DNA from 2 places in the Arthrobacter burdickii genome. Region 1 is predicted to be linked to the other one. Evidence: riboswitches for the same ligand, from Rfam matches in the RefSeq annotation. Region 1 holds a riboswitch; the other holds the start of a gene.

Region 1 (9,013 bases):
GCGCAGCTCGTCCGGGTTGTCCATCAGGACGGACCGGCCGTCGAGCAGGATGTCGCCCTTGTCCGGTTCGATCAGGCGGTTCAGCACGCGCAGGAGCGTGGACTTGCCGGACCCGGAGGGGCCGATGACCGACGCCGTCGTGCCCCGCTCCACGTGCAGGTCGATGCCGCGCAGCACGTGGTTGGAGCCGAAGGAGAGGTGGAGGTCCCTGCCGGTCAGGGTCCCCGATTCGAGAGTCTTCATGCCTTCGCTCCTTCGCCGATCTTCGCGGCCAGTTCATCGGGCTCGGGCTTCTCCCGCTTGCCGACCCGCAGCCGGTTGTCGATGTAGTTGACCAGGTGCGTCAGCGGGATGGTCAGGCACAGGTACAGTGCTGCCGCCGCGATCAGCGGCGACAGGTTGCCCGTGGTGCTCGCGGAGTCGTTGCCGATCCGGAACAGTTCACGCTCGCTGGCGAGCAGCCCGAGGAAGTAGATCAGCGAGGACTCCTTGATCAGCGCGATGAACTGGTTCACCAGGGCGGGCAGCACGCGCCGCACGCCCTGGGGAACCACGACGAGCTGCATGGAGGAGCGGTAGCTGAAGCCCAGCGCGCGGGAGGCCTCCAGCTGCCCCTTCTCCACGCTCTGGATGCCGGAGCGGAAGATCTCACCGATGTACGCGGCGGCCATCAGTGACAGGGCGAGGATGCCCATCGGGAAGGGACTGGTGCTGCCGGTGACCTGGCGGTAGATCGGGCTGAGGCCGATGCCGATGAGCAGGATGATCACCACGGCAGGCACTCCACGGAAGATGTCTGTGTAGATGCGCGCCACCCAGCGGAGCAGCCGATTGCGGGAGATCCCCAGGATCGCGAGGACCATGCCGAGGACCGTCCCGATGATGCCGGAGGACAGGGCGAGGATCAGGGTGTTCCGCAGTCCGACCGCCAGGAGTTCGGGCAGGACCGCAGCCATTGCCTCCCAGTCGAAGAAGGTCTGCGAGAGCTGGTCAAGGGCATTCATGCAGGGACCGCTACTTTACTTCCACGGCTTTGCTGCCGGGCTTCCAGTCGGAGGGCATCTCGCGGTCCGGGTACCACTCCTTGGTGAGCTCGGTCCACGTGCCGTCCTCGATCACGGCGTCGAGCCCGGAGTTGAGCGCGTCGATCAGGGGCTGGTTCTCGCTGTTGACCGCGTAGGCCGTGAAGTTCTCGGTGTTGATGATGGTCTCGGCGATGGTGGTGTCATCGCCCTCCTTCACCTGGCCCGTGGCCTGCTGGGACGGGGCGACCCATGCGTCGACCTGACCGTTCTTCACGTTCGCGTAGACCGTGTTGTAGTCCGCGAAGCGCACGGGCTCGAGGCCAAGGGTGTTGGTCACGTAGTCGTCCTGGACGGTGCCCTGCACGACGCCGATGCGGGTGCTCTCCGACAGGGAGTCGAAGCCCGTGACCGAGGAGCCGTTCTTCGTGACGACGGCCATGTACCCGAAGTCGTAGCCGTTGGTGAAGCCGACGTTCTCGCGGCGGGCGGCCGTCGTGGAGATCGAGGAGGATCCGACGTCGAACTGCTTGTTCTGGACCTGGGCGAGCAGTGCGGAGAAGTCCGTGGACGCGAACTCGACCTCGAGGCCGAGCTTGTCGCCGATGGCGCGGAGCAGCTCGTTGTCGTAGCCGGTGAAGACGCCGTTCTCGATGAAGATGTTTGGCGGGGCGTCGGAGAGGGTGCCCACGCGCAGGGTCCCCTCCGTGATGAGGCCGAGCTTCGAGGTGTCGATCTCGTCGACCGGCGTGGTGTCGTCGGTCGTGTACTGGTCGAGCGACTGCTGGTCGCTGCCGGCGAGGGCGTCGGTGGTCGCGGTCGGCTCGCTGCTGCTACTGCTGTTGCTGCCGCAGGAGACGGTCAGCGCGAGGAGCGGGACGGCGAGTGCCGCGAGGACTTTGCGGGAGATGTTCATGGGGTCCTTCTTCGATGCTGGCCCGGGGTGCGGGCCGACTGGATGAGGTGGATCTCGGGGAGGAACGGATGGCTGCCGGGGAGGCTGCTGGCTGCTGGTGACACGCTCGCTGTTCTGGCCGTGCGCGTTGTGGCGGCTGCTGTCCCGGTTATCTCTGGGTGGTCCGCACGACGCCGTACTTGCCAACCGGGGGACTGGTCCCGGCGGCCGAATCTTCACCTGGAGCACCCCACTACGGGAGAGGGTTGCTGTCCAGCCGGCCAGGGCCGAGGGCTGGAGCTCTTGATTTCAAGAAAACGCTATGGCAGCACGAAGCGCCCGGTCAAAACGAAACTGCGCGGAAATCAGCGTTTGACGCGGTAAACGGCCTGTAGGGCAGGCTTTTGTGGTGAAAATTACACGAACCGGTCCACGAGGTCGGTCAGCTCGGCTGTGAGGGCGGGCGAGGATCGGAGGGCCTGGCCGTCGATCGAGAGCACGGGTGCGAGGAGCCGGATGCTCGAGATCAGCCATACCGCGTCGGCGTCGAGGAGGTGGTGCGGCTCGAGCGGGCCGTAGCCGAGTTCCCACCCCTGCTCCTTCGCCGCCGTGAACAGGGCGCTCTGGGACGTACCCGCGAGGATGCCGCTCTCGAGCTGCGGTGTCAGGAGTGTCTTCCGTCCGTCGCGGTCGTGGGCCAACAGCACGGTCGAGGTGGGGCCCTCCAGCACCTTGCCGTCCGAGGAGGTGAAGATGACGTCGTCGGCCCCGTGGGCCTTCGCGTAACGGAGGGCCGCCATGTTGACGGCGTAGGAGAGGGTCTTGGCGCCCATCAGCAGCCAGGGCGCACGCTGCGCCACGGTGCTGTCATAGCCGCGTTCGAGGAACAGGACCCGAAGTCCCGTCCTGCGCTGCTCGAGCGTCGACGCCGGCACGGGAGCGACCTGGACCCACGCCGTGGCACGCGCGGCGCCTTCGACCCCGCGCGTGGCGATGAGCTTCACGACGGCGTCACGGCGCTCCGGCTCCGCTGCCGCGAACTCCCGGAGGCCGGTGCGGATGGCACGGCTCCATGCCTCGGCGTCGGGGACCGTAAGGTCCAGGGCCGCTGCCGAGGACGCGAGCCTCGCCAGGTGCGCCTGCTCCTTGCGGGGAGACCCGTCGACGGCCAGGAGCGATTCGAAGATCCCGTCGCCGCGGGTGGCGCCCAGGTCGGTGGCCAGAAGCTGGGGCTGCGAGGCATCGACGACCCTGCCGTCGTCGTGGGCCGGGTCGAGGAACACGAGAACAGTCATGGCCCCCAGCGTATCCGCTCGCGCCCGACCACCCCTGTCTGTAGTGTGCGAGGGGATGCTCGGCACTCGGGTACCACCACAGGGGGTTGGGGAGCATGGCGGAAGAACGGGATGCCGCCGCGGAAGCCTTCGTGGCCGAGCTACGCACCGAGGTCCTGTGGGTCCAGTGGCAGCACAACGTGAGCGTCGGCGACAGTGATGCTGCGGCACTGATCGAACGGTCCAACGCCCTGTGCCGGGACGTCTGCCCGCCGATGCTGGTGGAGCTCAATGGCATGGTGTCGCTCACGCGGAGCGCTCTTCACGGTTTCGCGACTGCGCTGAACATCGCAGCCATGGCCATCGTCGGCCCGAGCGCGGTCGACAGGACACTGGCGGATTTCTTCGCCAGGGTGCACAACCCCCCGTACCCCACGCGCTACTTCGAGTGCCCGGCCGAGGCGCTGGCCTGGCTCACCGGACATCCGTACGGCCCCTGACGGCGGCGGTGTCAGGGCTGACGGTGCCAGGGGCTGACCGTGTCAGGAACTGACCGCGTCAGGAGCTGACGGGAATCCCCGATCGGGTGAGCGCCGTGATGAGCCTCTCCACACGGGCGAGGCCCGCGAAATTGCCGGCGTCGTCGGTCGCCATCACCGGATCGAAGCGGGTCGGGACATCGCCTGCTCGGTGAAGCCGGGGAACCGCAAAAGGGCTTCGAACCCGACGACGGTGCCCCGCGCCGTGTCCACGATGGGTTGGTACATCCAGACGATGCCCTCGCCTCGGCATGCCGCAGCGAGGCCCTGGAAGCACCGGCGGTCGGATCGGGATGCAACGACGTCAGTCAGGCAGGCAGTGTGTGGACCCGGACCGCTTCCCTGACTTCGGCGGGAAGGTCCGTCAAGCCGTGGGCCGTCGCGGTGTGGTTCCGTACGCTGGACAGGATCTCGTCGTCCGAGGCGCATACCCAGCGGGCGTCGCACCCGGGAACCACGTCGGGCCGCCGGAGGTGCGGGCGGAGGGACGGGGCCGGTGGTGTACCCGCAACCAGGGGTCGGATGCTGCTCGCGGTAAACCGCTTCCCGATACAGCAGTACCGTAGTAGAAAGCCTGCTGACGAATCGCGGGACAGGGACGCACTATAGGCGTCGTGGCGTCGTACTTCCGGCGGCCGGCGCGAAGGACTGGGAATGAATCGGCAGGCACACGTGCAACGGATCAGGGAGGCGCTGTCCAGCACGGGCCTGGGCTTCGAGGACGTGTGGCTCCGCTATTACTCGCTGGGTGGGCTTGTCTCCCAGTTCGAGATCGAAGCCTATGTGGGCGGTGTGCTGGAACTGCCCGTCGAGGAGTGCGACCTGCTGGCCGACGCGATGAACGAACTCCTGGCCGAGGCTCAGGGGGAGGGGGGTTTCCGGGTTCCACGGTGCTCCGAACACCGGCTGGACGCAGCACAGGAGTCCCCGAAGGATTCCCGGCGGGCACTCGGCCTCGCCGGAGCCTTCCTATTCACCGACGAGGAGCAGGAAGTCGAGCGGCTCGACGCGGTGTCGCGCACCGGACTGCTCGATACCGGCCAGGAGGAGCGCTTCGACAGGATCACGAGGGAAGCCAAGGAGTACTTCCAGTGCAGTTCGGTCATCATCGCACTGATCGACGACCACCGGCAGTTCCTCAAATCCGTCATCGGCCCGATCCAGCAGAACATGCCGAGGGAGATCTCCTTCTGCAACGCCACCATCCGGAACGCAGGGGCACTGATCGTGCGGAACGCGCTCGAGGACGATCGCTTCCGGCACAACCCGCTCGTTCTCGGGGAGCCGTACATCCGCTTCTACGCCGGCTACCCGCTGCGCGGGCCGGGCGGGTGGACGGTCGGCACCCTCTGCGTGATCGACCAGGAACCACGGGACTACTCCCACCGCGACGGCAGGAAGCTGCGGGTGCTGGCGCGCGCTGTGGAGGACGAGATCAACGGCCCCCGAAGCCTTCCCTGAGGTACTACGGGACGGCGCGTGCCCGCGGCGGTCGTAGGGCGGGCGGCGGCTAGAGCTGGGCGGCGTCGGCGGTGGAGGTGGACGCTCGGGCGGCGTCGGCGTCGTCGCGTCGGTCCAGTTCCTCGGTGAGCTCCTCGTTGCGCTGGCCCGTCTCGGGATCGACTTCGCCGTCGTGGACATACTCGTGCGCCATCTCGCGCTGGATCCTGCTGTTCAGTACTTCGACCTCGGACAGCTCCAGGGGCGTCAGGTCCTCGGGGAAGGGTTCAGAAGGGGTCAGCCGGGAGTTCATAGCACCTGTCTTCGGGAAACGAGCACGGTGGATACCCGGCTCGCTTCTGAACCGTCGCCGGCGTCGCCGGCTGGTCATCATCCTACTGACACGGCGCGCCTGACGGCCGTCAGGACCCATGGAACGGTGCGGCGCGTCGCGCCCACCGGCTATCCATGGTCCGGGAGAAGCGCCGCTTCGATAACGAAGCCGGACGCGCGCTGGTGCTGTGGCGCTGGAAAGGCACAATGGAGGTGCAATCGAACGCCACGAGCGACGACAGGGCCCTCCGGTTCCCATCGTCGCTCTCCCTGTGTTCGACCATTGGAAGAGAAGGGCTGGGCGCATCATGTCAGCAGAGGACCGTCACCGGCTTGCCGTCGCAGCAGCGGACAAGGAGGCAGCGGCGTTCGAACTGGATCATGCCGAATTGAATCTCCAGGAAGCCATCGTGGTCGCGCTCGAGCACGGCGAAGACCCGGAGGTCATCGCGGAGGTCGTCGATCTGGAGCCGGAGAAGGTCCTCGAGCTGAAAGGCTCCGTCGACCAGCCGCCACTGCCCAGCCTGGAGGACCTCACCTCGATGGCCCCTGACACAGCCGTGCCGGGAAGCGTCCCCGACGCGAGCTAGCGCCGGAGGTCGCGCCGGTCATCAGGGGCTTCCCCGGCCGTCACAGGGGAGGGGTCCGCGGTGGTGCTGATCGTCGCGGTGATCCCGTGGCTTCGAACGCCGCAGCGAGGCGCAGCAGCTCGGTGTCACGGTAGGCGGGTCCGGCGAACGTCAGTCCCACGGGCATCCCGATGTCGTGCATCATCCCCATGGGTACGGTGACCGTCGGTATGCCGAGGTGTCGGGGGACGAGGTTCCCGTTCGACACCCACACACCATTCCGCCAGGCGACGTCCGCCGACGCGGGGTTGGTGTCGCAGTCGGCCGGCCCGACATCCGCTGCAGCGGGGAAGAGGACGGCGTCCAGTCCGAGGCCCTCCATCCAGGACTCGAGGTCCACCCGTCGCGTCTCCTCGAGCCCCTGCAGTCCCTCCTCCAGATGCGGGATGTCCGTGAGGTCGACTGCCCCGTGGGCACGGATGTGCCCGGGGTATCCTGCGATGTCGTCGTCGAAGCCCGAGTACCGGTCGGGCAGCGCGCGACTGTCCGGAGGGAAGATGCCGGCGCCGTCGACGTCGGCGAGCGAGTCGAGGTGCGGGTCGCCGTTCGCCTGCAGGAAGTCGTGCCAGGCCCACGCCGAGAGGTCGACGATCTCGCTCCGCAGGTATCCGGCGCTCACCAGGCCACGGGTGCGGATGGTCGGCGCGCCGGGTCGGTCGCCCTCGTAGTTGGAGACGACGGGGAAATCCACCTCGATCACTTCCGCCCCGGCCCGTTCGAGGTCGGCCCGAGCTGCCGCCCATAGGTCCAGGATCGAGTCCCGCGTCCGGATGCGCTGCCCGGTCGGCCCACCGAGTCCCGGGGAGGACGCGGTGCCGGCGTCGGGGTCCCCGTTGATGTACATGCGCGGAACGCCGAAGCGCTTCCCGGCGAGGTGCCGGCGCGCGTCGTCGGGGGTGCGGGGCGCGAGGGACGGGTAGGAGTCCGGGCGCAGCGACGACGCCGGCGGGATGGCGATCCACGGCTGGATGCGCCAGAAGTCACCGCGCGCCTCGTCGTCGTCGGCGACGATGATGTCGAGGATCTCCAGCAGGTCTGCCATGGTGCGGGAGTGGGGGACGACGACGTCCATGGTGGGCACGAGGGGCCAGTTCCCGCGGACGGAGATCACGCCGCGCGAGGGCGTGTAGGCGCAGAGGCCGTTGTTCGAGGCCGGCGCCCGGCCGGAGGACCAGGTCTCTTCCGCGAGCCCGAAGGCGGCGAAGCTCGCTGCCGTCGCCGTCCCCGACCCGTTGGACGATCCGGAGGCGAACGCGGCGGTGAGGTAGTCCGCGTTGTAGGGGCTTTCCGCCCGCCCGTACACCCCGCGCTGCATCCCCCCGTTGGCCATGGGGGGCATGTTCGTGAGGCCGAGGAGGATGGCTCCGGCGTCGCGCAGCCGGCCGATGGTGAAGGCGTCCTGCTGGGCGACGAGGTCCTGGAACGCCGGTGACCCGGCGGCGACGGTCAGGCCCTTCACCTTATAGCTGTCCTTCGCGGTGTACGGGATGCCGTCCAGCGGTCCCCGTGCCTCGCCGCGCGCCCTCCGCTCGTCCGAGGCGCGTGCCTCATCGAGGGCGGAGGGGTTCATCACGACGACGGCGTTGAGCCGTATCCCGTCCTGGTCGTAGGCCTGTATCCGCTGCAGGTAGGCGGTGACGAGTTCTTCACTGGTGGTCCGGCCGGCCACAAGGGCCTCGCGGAGGTCCCGGATGGTCGCTTCGACGACATCGATCGGCATCAGTCCATCTCCTGACGGTTTCGCGGGGCCGGCTGCTGCTGGGTGATGCAGTGGATTCCTCCGCCGAAGGCGAAGATGTCGCGGGCGTCCACCAGTTCGATGGTCCGGTCCGGGTACGCGGCGGCGAGGATGTCGGCGGCCACCGCGTCGTTCGGGTCGTCGAAGGCGCAGAGGATGACGACGCCGTTGGCGACGTAGTGGTTGATGTAGGACCAGTCGACGAATCCGTCGTCGTCGCGGATGACGGTGGGCGCGGGCACGTCGATGATCGTCAGCGGCGTGCCCTCGGCGTCGACGGCCGAGCCGAGCGCGGAGCGCAGGAGGCGGGTCACCTCGAAGTCCGGGTGCTGGGGGTCGTCCTGCCGGTGCAGGAGCAGTGTCCTGGACGCGGTGAATGCCGCGACGATGTCCACGTGTCCCCGGGTGCCGAACTCGCCGTAGTCCCGCGTCAGGCCGCGCGGCAGCCAGACCGCATGGCGCGTCCCCAGGCGGGCATGGACCTCGGCTTCCACGGACTCCTTCGTCGCCGCCGGGTTCCGCCCGGGATCGAGCTGCACGGTGTCGGTCAGCAGGACCGTGCCGCGGCCGTCGATGTGGAATCCGCCGCCCTCGTTCACGAGCATGCTCTGCGACGCGCCCACCCCGGCGAGGTGTGCGACGGCCCGGCCGACGTGCTCGTCCCGGGACCATGCGGCCCAGTCCTGCGCTCCCCACCCGTTGAACACCCAGTCGACCGCGTCCACTGCTCCGTCGCGCCCGTGCACGAACGTCGGCCCGGAGTCTCGGAGCCATGCATCGTCGAGGGGGACGGCCTCGATGGCGATGCCCGCTCCCAGCATCGTCCGCGCCGCGTCCACGTCGGCAGGATCGGCGAGAACCGTGACCGGCTCGTACCGGGCGAGGGTTTCCGCGACCCGGACCCACGCCGCCCGGGCCCGGTGCAGCGTGCTGCTGCCGAGCTGCCCGAACGTGTCGTTGGCCGGGGGGAAGGCCATCCAGGTGCGGTCGTGCCTCGCCCATTCGGCGGGCATCGTTCCGCCAACGGGCGCCAGGCCCGGCACCTCGTCGGCCGGTGCGGGGCGGGGGGATCGTACGGAGTTCACGGGGATTCCTTCGCGGTACGGGAGGTCCGCCGCGTGGCAGGCGGAGCTGCCGGCGGCC
Region 2 (9,013 bases), on a different contig from region 1:
ACCGAGCGGCGGACGGTCGGCTTCCAGTCTCGGCTGGGCGACTTCGAGGTCGCACTACCGCTCGAGCCGATGCTCGGCACCGTGGGGGTCGCTCCGCCCGGCGGCGAGGTGCGATCCTCCCTGGTGCCGGAACGGTTCGGCGGCAACATGGATGCGCCCGACGTGAAACCGGGCACCACCGTCTACCTCGGCGTCAACGTGGAGGGCGCCCTGTTCTCCGTCGGGGACGGGCACTACCGTCAGGGCGAGGGTGAGGCGTGCGGCACCGCTGTCGAAGGTGCCATGCACTCGACGATCATCGTCGAGCTCATCAAGGGTGGCGCTCCCGCCTGGCCGCGGCTCGAGACCGACTACCACTGGATGGCGGTCGGGTCCTCACGCCCCATGGAGGACTCGTGGCGCATCGGCCAGCTGGAGATGGTGCGGTGGTTCGGCGATCTCTTCGGGCTCCACCAGCTCGACGCCTACCAGCTCCTGACCCAGACAGCCCTCGCGCCGATTGCCAACGCCGTCGACGTCAACTACAGCGTGGTGGTCAAGGCGCCCAAGGCCCTCTTTCCTGCAGTCGATGCCTATGGCGGACTCCATGCCCACCTCCGCCGGCAGGGCGCCGAGCTTCGCTGATCTCACCCGGGGCTCCGCCGGCAGGGCGCCGAGCTTCCCCCGACCACAGGCTTGGCCACCGGCCCGACCACCGACCCTTACCGAAGGACATCCATGGACCTGCACCTCGACGGCACCACCGCCCTCGTGACCGGCGGCACGAAGGGTATCGGCCGCGCCATCGTCGAGTCGTTCGCGCGGGAAGGGGTGAATGTGGCCTTCTGCGCGCGGAATGCCGCAGAGGTGGCGGCGACCGAAGCAGCCTTCGCCTCGTCCCCAGTGCGGGTCGCGGGGTACGTCCTCGACGTCGGCGACGGTCTTGCTGTCGCGGCTTGGGTGCAGACCGTGGCGATGGAGTTCGGTGGCATCGACGCTGTGGTCAGTAACGTCAGCGCCCTGGCCATGGAGGACACCGAGGAGAACTGGGAGGCGAGCCTGCGCGTGGACCTGATGGGGACGGTGCGCCTCGTGAAGGCGTCGCTCCCGCACCTCGCTCGGAGTTCGACGCCGTCCATCACCGCGATCTCCAGCGTCTCCGGGCGCGAGGTGGACTTCGCCTCGGGCCCCTACGGGACCGTGAAGTCGGCGCTTATCGCCTACATGGCGGGGCTGGCCTTCCAACTCGCGGAGCAGGGTATCCGGGCCAACACCGTCTCGCCGGGCAATACCTACCACGAGGGCGGAGTCTGGGAGGGCATCGAGGGCGGGAACCCGGAGCTGTTCTCCACGGCGATGGGCCTCAACCCGACCGGCCGCATGGGCACACCGCAGGAGGTAGCGGACGCCGTCGTCTTCCTTGCCAGCCCGCGGTCCAGCCGCACCACGGGAGCCAACCTCCTGATCGACGGCGGCCTCACCCGCGGTATCCAGTTCTAGGAGCGACGTCCAGCGACGTCCCGCCACGTCCGGCGACCGCAGGGGCGCCGTCGTACCTCGCGGAAGGCGCGCAGACGACGGCGGCTATCGCCGGGACCCCGGAAGCTGCAGGGCAGGCGCGCCGGGCGGCCGAGGTGCTCATCGACGCGGCGCTGGGTGAAGGGGCCCTACGCGCGAGCTAGCCCACCAGGTCCTGGTACTCGGGGTGATCCTCGATGAAGGCCGCCACGAACTCGCACTGCGGCACCACGGTGAGGTGCTGCGCGCGTGCGTCGTCGAGGGCGAACCGGATCAGGGTGCTGCCGATGCCATGGCCCTCGACCTCTTCGTCGACCACCGTGTGCGTGAAGACGATGGTGTCACCGGACCGTTCGTACGCCGCCATGCCTGCAGGGTCGCCGTCGAGGTTCGCGATGTAGCGGCTCTTCGCCTCGTTGTTCGTGACCTGGATCCCGCTGTTCTCGGAGCTCATGCTGTCACCTTCGCATTGACCATGAGAACGGGTCAACGAGCCGTCCCCGCGGTCCGGTGCTAGTCGCGCGAAGCCGGTCGCGTAGCGTGCCCGGCTGTGCTGCCGTCGAGCAGCCAGGCGAGCGCTTCGGTCTCGGAGCAGAAATAGCGCGTGACGGTGGGGGAGCGGTGGGAGAACGCCGACATCACCTCGTCGACGGCGTCCTCACCCACGACGGCGACTCTCGAGAACCCGCGGTAGGCAGCCATTCCCACGCGTGCTTCAGGGGTGATCCCGGTGATGCCATGCATGTGGACCAGGAGCGGCAGTGCGGTGGGACCGTGGAATTCTGCCAGGGCGCGGGCGGCGGCAACGGCATGCGCATGGGTGATCTCGACGCCGCGCTTCCACCGAAGCCTCAGGATTCCCCTGTCGAGGTGCGCACTGAATGGGTCCATCGAGGTCCTTTACCGAGGGTAGAAGCAGTAGCTTGACAGCGTAGCAAGGTGGACTGGCTGGTTCAGCCTCCTTGTCGGTTTTCCGACTCCACCTGAGCGCTTCGGGCTCCCAGGGCGATGCGGGCTGTAGCGTCTGATCCATGACACTGAGCATTCTGGTGACCGGCGCGAGCCGCGGGATCGGCGCCGCCATCGCCCATGAGCTAGCCGGACGGGGACATCGCATCGCCGTGCATGCGGGACGCGATGCGGCGGCGGCCCTGGTGGTTCGTGACGCACTGCCCGGTACCGGTCACGCCGTCGTAGTCGGCGATGTCGCCGATCCGGAGGAGTGCGTACGGATCGTCGATGAAACCGTGCGGGAACTCGGCGGGGTCGACGTCCTCGTGAACAATGCAGGGATTTTTGAGGCGCATCCTGTTGTCCGGGCATCCTTCGACGACTGGCAGCATGCCTGGCGCCGCACTCTCGCCGTCAACCTGCTGGGGCCGGCGAACCTGGCCTGGCTCGTGGCGCGCCACCTCCTGGATCGGCCAGCCGGTCCCGAGGGCGGTCGGTTGATCAGTGTGGGCTCCCGCGGCGCCTACCGAGGCGAACCCCTGACCCCTGCCTACGGGGCGAGTAAGGCTGCGCTCCATTCGATGACCCAGTCGCTGGCCGTTGCGCTCGCGCCCTCCGGCATTCTCTCTGCGGCGGTCGCACCGGGTTTCGTCGAGACGGACATGGGACGGTCGGTGCTCGACAGCCCGGAGGGTGACGCGGTCCGGGCACAGAGTCCGTTCAACCGCGTGGCGACGCCGGAGGAGGTGGCGCAGACCGTGGCATGGCTTGCCACGGATGCTCCGCTCTGGGTCAGCGGCACCGTGGTCGACGTGAACGGTGCGTCCTACCTCCGCTGACGGATTGCTGATCGTGAGGCATGGCTGATCGTGACGCACTGTGACGGGTGCTTGTGGACGCCGGCGAGGGCGGGCACCTAGGCTCATCACCAGAATCAAGAGCTCCAACGTCAAACCCTGGTTTGTTGGACGGCAACCCTCTCGCTGTAGCGGGGTGCCCCAGGTGAGGATTCGGCCCGGCATGCATCATGCGGGCAAGTATGGCGCTTCCTCCACGGCAGTGCCCTGACATGAGGATTTTTTCATGCCCGCATCACCGCGCCATATCCGCTTCAATGCCTTCGACATGAACTGCGTGGGCCACCAGTCGCCTGGCCTGTGGCGGCACCCGGACGATCAGTCGTGGCGCTACAAGGACCTGCGCTACTGGGCCGACCTCGCGAAGACGCTGGAGAAGGGACTGTTCGACGGCATCTTCATCGCCGACGTCCTCGGCACCTACGACGTCTACGGCGGTTCCAACGAGGCCACGCTGCGCCAGGGGACGCAGACCCCGGTCAACGATCCGTTCCTGCTCGTCTCCGCCATGGCCCTTGTCACGGAGCACCTCGGCTTCGGTGTCACGGCGGGCACGGCCTACGAGCACCCCTACCCGTTCGCACGCCGGCTCTCCACGCTCGACCACCTCACCAATGGCAGGGTCGGCTGGAACGTGGTCACGGGTTACCTGCCCTCCGCCGCGCGGAATATGGGCAACGAGGACCAGCTCGAGCACGACGAACGCTACAACCACGCGGACGAGTACCTCGAGGTGCTTTACAAGCTGCTCGAGGGGTCCTGGGAGGACGACGCGGTGATCCGGGACCGCGAGACCGGGGTCTTCACCGACCCGGCCAAGGTCCACGACATCAACCATGACGGCACGTACTTCACAGTTCCGGGGATCCACCTCAGCGAGCCCTCGCTGCAGCGCACGCCCGTGATCTACCAGGCCGGTGCCTCATCACGCGGGATCGCCTTTGCTGCGGGGAACGCCGAGGCGGTCTTCGTCGGTGCACCCACCAAAGCGATCCTCAAGGACGCCGTGAAGAAGATCCGCGACGCGGTCGAGGCCGAAGGACGCGACCGCTACTCCGTGCGGATCTACACCATGCTCACTGTCATCACGGACGAGACGGAGGAGAAGGCCCAGGCCAAGCACGCCGAGTACCAGCAGTACGTCAGCTACGAAGGAGCCCTCGTGCTGCTGTCGGGCTGGCTGGGCATCGATCTCAGCGTCTACGACCCCGACGAGCCCATCGGCAATGTGAAATCGAACGCCATTCAGTCCGCCGTCGCGAACTTCCAGAAGGTGAACGACGACGGCGAACCCTGGACCGTGCGCGACATCGCCGAGTGGGCAGGTATCGGGGGGCTTGGTCCGCGCATCATCGGGTCCGGGGCGCAGGTCGCCGACGAGCTCCAGGCCTGGGTCGAGGAGACCGACGTCGACGGCTTCAACCTGGCGTACGCCATCACACCTGGATCCTTCGAGGACGTCATCCAGTACGTGGTTCCCGAGCTCCAGAAGCGCGGTGCCTATCCGACGGAATACGTCGAGGGAACCCTGCGCAACAAGCTGTTCGGCAAGGGTGACCGCCTGCCCGAGGAGCACCGCGGAGCGCGATTCCGGCTCGAGTCCGTCCGCCCCTGACGCCCCACTGACCTGACGCGGACCGCCGGGGTTCCCGGCGGCCGAACCCGCAGCACCGTCCATCCCTTCCCTGCTGCCCACCCATTCGACGCTTCCCACCCGCATCCTGCCCAAGGAATCCCATGATCTCGCTTCGACAACTGACCAAGACCTACGGTCGCGGGCACGCTGCCGTCACCGTACTCGACCACCTCGATTTCGAGGTGCCCACCGGCCGCATCGCCGCTGTCGTCGGTCCGAGCGGTGCAGGCAAGAGCACCCTCGCCCAGTGCATCAACCTGCTTGAACGTCCGACGTCGGGCGCCGTCGTCGTCAATGGAGAGGAACTCTCGGGCCTGCCGGAGAAGCGTCTGCGCGAGGCGCGCCGCCGCATCGGCACGGTGTTCCAGTCCTCGAGCCTGCTCAGCCGCAGGACCGCCGCGGAGAACATCGCCTTGCCCCTCGAGTACCTCGGCGTCACTCCTGGCGAGGCACGGGCTCGTGTTGCCGAGTTGCTGGACCGGGTGGGGCTGTCGGACAAGGCCGGCCACTACCCGTTCCAGCTCTCTGGCGGCCAGGCGCAGCGCGTGGGGATTGCTCGGGCGCTCGCGCTGCGGCCGTCCATCCTCCTGGCGGACGAGGCGACCTCAGGGCTCGATCCGGAGACCACCCGGTCCGTCGTCGGTCTCATCCGCCAACTGCGCAACGACCTCGACCTCACCGTCGTCTTCATCACGCACGAGATGGACACCGTGCGGCAGGTCGCCGACACGGTGGCGCGGCTGGACCACGGTCGCATCGTCGAGCAGGGCGACCTCGTGGAACTCCTGACCTCGCACACTTCGCTGCTCGGGCGGTCGCTGCAGCCCCGGCGCGGCCACGCCGGGCCGGAGGCTGGAACCCGTACCTGGTACGTCACCTATGACTCGACCGATGTGCCCGGCGACTGGATCCAGCGGCTCACCGGGGACCTCGGTGCCGTCGTGCATCTTCTGGGTGCCTCCGTCGAGACGGTCCACGGTGTCAACACCGGGAGCGCGACGCTCGGCATCGGGACCGACGACGACGCGCGGGTCCATGGTGCGCTCGCACGCTACGGACTCAGCGGAACGCCCGACGGCGGTGGAGGCAGTCGGTCGCACCAGTTCCTCACGGCCGAGGCCGTGCTGGAGGACGTGGCATGAGCGCCCTCATTCTTCCCCGCGCCGACGTTCCCCTCAACGACCTGCCGGCGCTGCTGCTGCCCGCCTATGGCGAGACCTTGACGATGGTCGGCATCGTCATGGCGGTCGTCCTCGTCATCGGCACTCCACTCGGTGTCCTTCTCCACAACGTCGCGCCCGGTGGCCTCTACGAACGCCCCGCACTCCACGCGGCACTGAGCTGGATCATCAGCATTGGACGGTCCCTTCCGTTCCTGATCCTCATGGCGGCCATCGTTCCGTTCACCCGGTTCATCACCGGCACGAACATCGGCATCGCGGCCGCCGTCGTCCCCATGTCCCTCGCCGGTATCGCATTCTTCACGCGTATCGTCGAGAACTCGCTGCGGTCCGTGCCGCCGTCCACGGTCCAGGTGGCCCGGGCCGCCGGTGGGTCCAACCTGCAGATCATGCGCACGGCACAGTTCAGCGAAGCTGTCCCGGCAGTCATCGGCGGGCTCACCATCCAGGTGATCGCGATGATCGAGTACTCGGCGATCGCGGGCACCATCGGTGCCGGCGGCATCGGGTACGTGGCCGTCACCTACGGTTACCAGCGCTTCGACAACACCGTCATGCTCGCGACGATCGTGGTCCTGGTGGTGACGGTCGCTCTCGTCCAGATCGTCGGAGACCGCCTCGTACGCTTCACGACGCCGCAGAAGCGACTGCAGCGCGCCTGACGTTCCCGCGCTTCACCCCCGCGCATCCTCTCCCGTTCATTCATGCTCATCCCACCCCTGCGCCTCGAGCGCGCCCAGAAAGGCATTGTCATGTCCGAAAACACCACTCCCGAGCCGACTTCGACGACTTCCTCACCGGCCGGTGCGGACCATGGATTTACCCTCCGAAAGCGGCGCAAGGCACCCTGGATCGCAGGCGGAGCCGTCGCCGTCCTGGCCGCCGGCACCTTCATCGCCGTGCCACTGCTCAACCCGTCCGAGTCTGCGGCAGAAACGGAAGGCGCAACCCTCCTCGTTGCAACTGCCGAGGGGAACCACGCGGAGCAGGCGCTCATCGAATTCATCGACAGGGATGTAGCGCCGAAGTACGGCATCGACATCGAGTTCAAGGGATTGAGCGATAGCAACACCATCAACCGGGCCGTCAGCGAGGGCGAGGTCGCCGCGACGGTGTACCAGCACGAGCTGTGGCTCGGACAGGTGCTGGAGGCCAACCCGGACTTCCGTGAGACGGCAGTGGCGCCCGTCTTCCGCTGGGGATTCGGCATCTGGTCCGACAAGTACACGAGCGTGGACCAGATTCCCGATGGCGGCACCGTCTCCCTCTACTCGGACCCGGCAAACGAGGCCCAGGGTCTCTGGCTGCTGGAGCGGGCAGGGCTGATCACGCTCAAGGGGGGCACCGACAAGTGGGAGGCGACGCAGGATGACATCGCGTCGAATCCGAAGAACCTGAAGTTCACGCTCCTCGACTTCGGCGCCCAGTCCCGGGCACTGCCGGACCTGGACGCTGCCGTCGGTTACACCGAGTACTACACCGCGGCCAAGGTTCCGCTCGAGAAGCAGATCTTCGCGCCCCCGGCACCCGATGAGTTCGCCGCACAACTCACGGTCGGCACCGATTACATCGATACGGACAACATCAAGAAGCTCACCGAGGCGTTCGCCGACCCCGCCGTGCAGGAGTTCCTGCGCACGGATCCCTCGGTGAAGGACCTGCTGCTGCCCATTGAAGCCCCCTGAACACAGCGGGGCGGAACCGGGAATAGCCCTGCGCCGGGGGCTGAACCCCCGTCAGCGGGTGGCCAGCCCTCGGGCAAGGGGACTAGCGTCGAAAGCAAGACATCCGACGACCTGAAGGAGTTCCCATGTCACGCGTAGCCATCATCGGTGGACACGGAAAAGTAGCCCTGCACCTGACGAAGATCCTCACGAGTCAGGGCCACCAGGTGAGTTCGATCTTCCGCAACCAGGACCACGCTGCCGACGTCGAGCAGGCGGGCGGTACGCCTGTCGTGGCCGACGTCGCGGAGCTGTCGGTGGAGCAGATGGCCGATCTCTTCCGCGGGCATGACGCCGTCGTGTGGTCTGCGGGTGCGGGCGGCAGCAGCCCGGAGGCCACCTACGCGGTCGATCGGGACGCAGCCATCCGGTCTATGGATGCAGCGACGGAAGCTTCGATCGGCCGCTACGTCATGGTCTCCTACCTCGGAGCCAGCAAGGACCACGGGGTGCCGAAGGACAACGGATTCTTCCACTATGCGGAGGCGAAGGCAGCGGCGGATGAGCACCTGCGGAAGTCGGAACTCGCATGGACCATTCTCGGTCCTGGCTCCCTGACAACTGACCCTGGCACCGGCAAGATCGAGGTGTCGGACAAGCCGCAGCGGGACTCCGTTCCCCGCGAGGATGTCGCCCATGTGGCCGCAGTCGTGCTGGGTGATCTCGGAACGGTGGACAAGACTATCCAGTTCAACAGCGGCGAGACGCCGATCGCGGAGGCAATCGAGGGGGCCTTGCAGCCATAAGAACTACGAAAGGCGGCGCTCGCTGAGCGCTGCCTTTCGTGTGTCCACTGGGTCAGCGCGGTGTCGCTTCGGATAACTATGTTGCCCATCAACGTGAATCCGGATATGCGACGACGGCGCCCGGGCAAGCCCGGGCGCCGTCGTCGTGCCGTGTCGGTAGCTATAGGTGTCAGTAGCTGAGGCCGAAACCGAACGGGTACAGCTCGCCGTCGGTCGTCTCCTTGTAGCGGGGCAGGTCGCTGTACTGCTCGCGGATGGCCAGGCTGGTGCCTGCGAGGGCGAACGGCAGCCTGCCCTGCGGGCTCACCTTGCCGGAGAGGATGTCGAACAGGGCGGTGTCGCCCATGCCGAACCCGGCGATGATGCCGCCGGCGTCTCGGAGCCCGCTTGCCTCGTCGAGCACGTAGGGCTGGCGGAAGTA

Evidence for each region. A riboswitch is a leader RNA that binds a small molecule or an ion and turns the genes downstream of it on or off. The one in region 1 is predicted to bind S-adenosylmethionine.
Region 2: it holds a riboswitch for S-adenosylmethionine, as region 1 does, so the genes downstream of both, P5G52_RS15445 (LLM class flavin-dependent oxidoreductase) here and P5G52_RS05490 (ABC transporter substrate-binding protein) in region 1, are expected to answer to the same signal.

Annotation. Positions count from the first base shown of each region.
Region 1 covers NZ_JAROCG010000001.1:1,168,146-1,177,158, forward strand. The annotation lists gene P5G52_RS05480 (amino acid ABC transporter ATP-binding protein) at 1-243, opposite strand, end outside; gene P5G52_RS05485 (amino acid ABC transporter permease) at 240-1,004, opposite strand; gene P5G52_RS05490 (ABC transporter substrate-binding protein) at 1,015-1,938, opposite strand; SAM riboswitch class IV at 2,109-2,226, opposite strand; gene P5G52_RS05495 (aminodeoxychorismate lyase) at 2,334-3,212, opposite strand; gene P5G52_RS05500 (DUF7793 family protein) at 3,308-3,691, shown strand; gene P5G52_RS18285 (DUF1059 domain-containing protein) at 4,039-4,434, opposite strand; gene P5G52_RS05510 (GAF domain-containing protein) at 4,385-5,191, shown strand; gene P5G52_RS05515 (hypothetical protein) at 5,241-5,483, opposite strand; gene P5G52_RS05520 (hypothetical protein) at 5,812-6,093, shown strand; gene P5G52_RS05525 (amidase) at 6,134-7,852, opposite strand; gene P5G52_RS05530 (agmatine deiminase family protein) at 7,852-8,883, opposite strand.
Region 2 covers NZ_JAROCG010000002.1:165,787-174,799, forward strand. The annotation lists gene P5G52_RS15420 (acetamidase/formamidase family protein) at 1-624, shown strand, start outside; gene P5G52_RS15425 (SDR family NAD(P)-dependent oxidoreductase) at 718-1,479, shown strand; gene P5G52_RS15430 (GNAT family N-acetyltransferase) at 1,658-1,951, opposite strand; gene P5G52_RS15435 (SpoIIAA family protein) at 2,011-2,388, opposite strand; gene P5G52_RS15440 (SDR family NAD(P)-dependent oxidoreductase) at 2,529-3,287, shown strand; SAM riboswitch class IV at 3,381-3,494, shown strand; gene P5G52_RS15445 (LLM class flavin-dependent oxidoreductase) at 3,532-4,920, shown strand; gene P5G52_RS15450 (methionine ABC transporter ATP-binding protein) at 5,043-6,083, shown strand; gene P5G52_RS15455 (methionine ABC transporter permease) at 6,080-6,784, shown strand; gene P5G52_RS15460 (MetQ/NlpA family ABC transporter substrate-binding protein) at 6,875-7,807, shown strand; gene P5G52_RS15465 (SDR family oxidoreductase) at 7,933-8,592, shown strand; gene P5G52_RS15470 (glycoside hydrolase family 3 C-terminal domain-containing protein) at 8,762-9,013, opposite strand, start outside.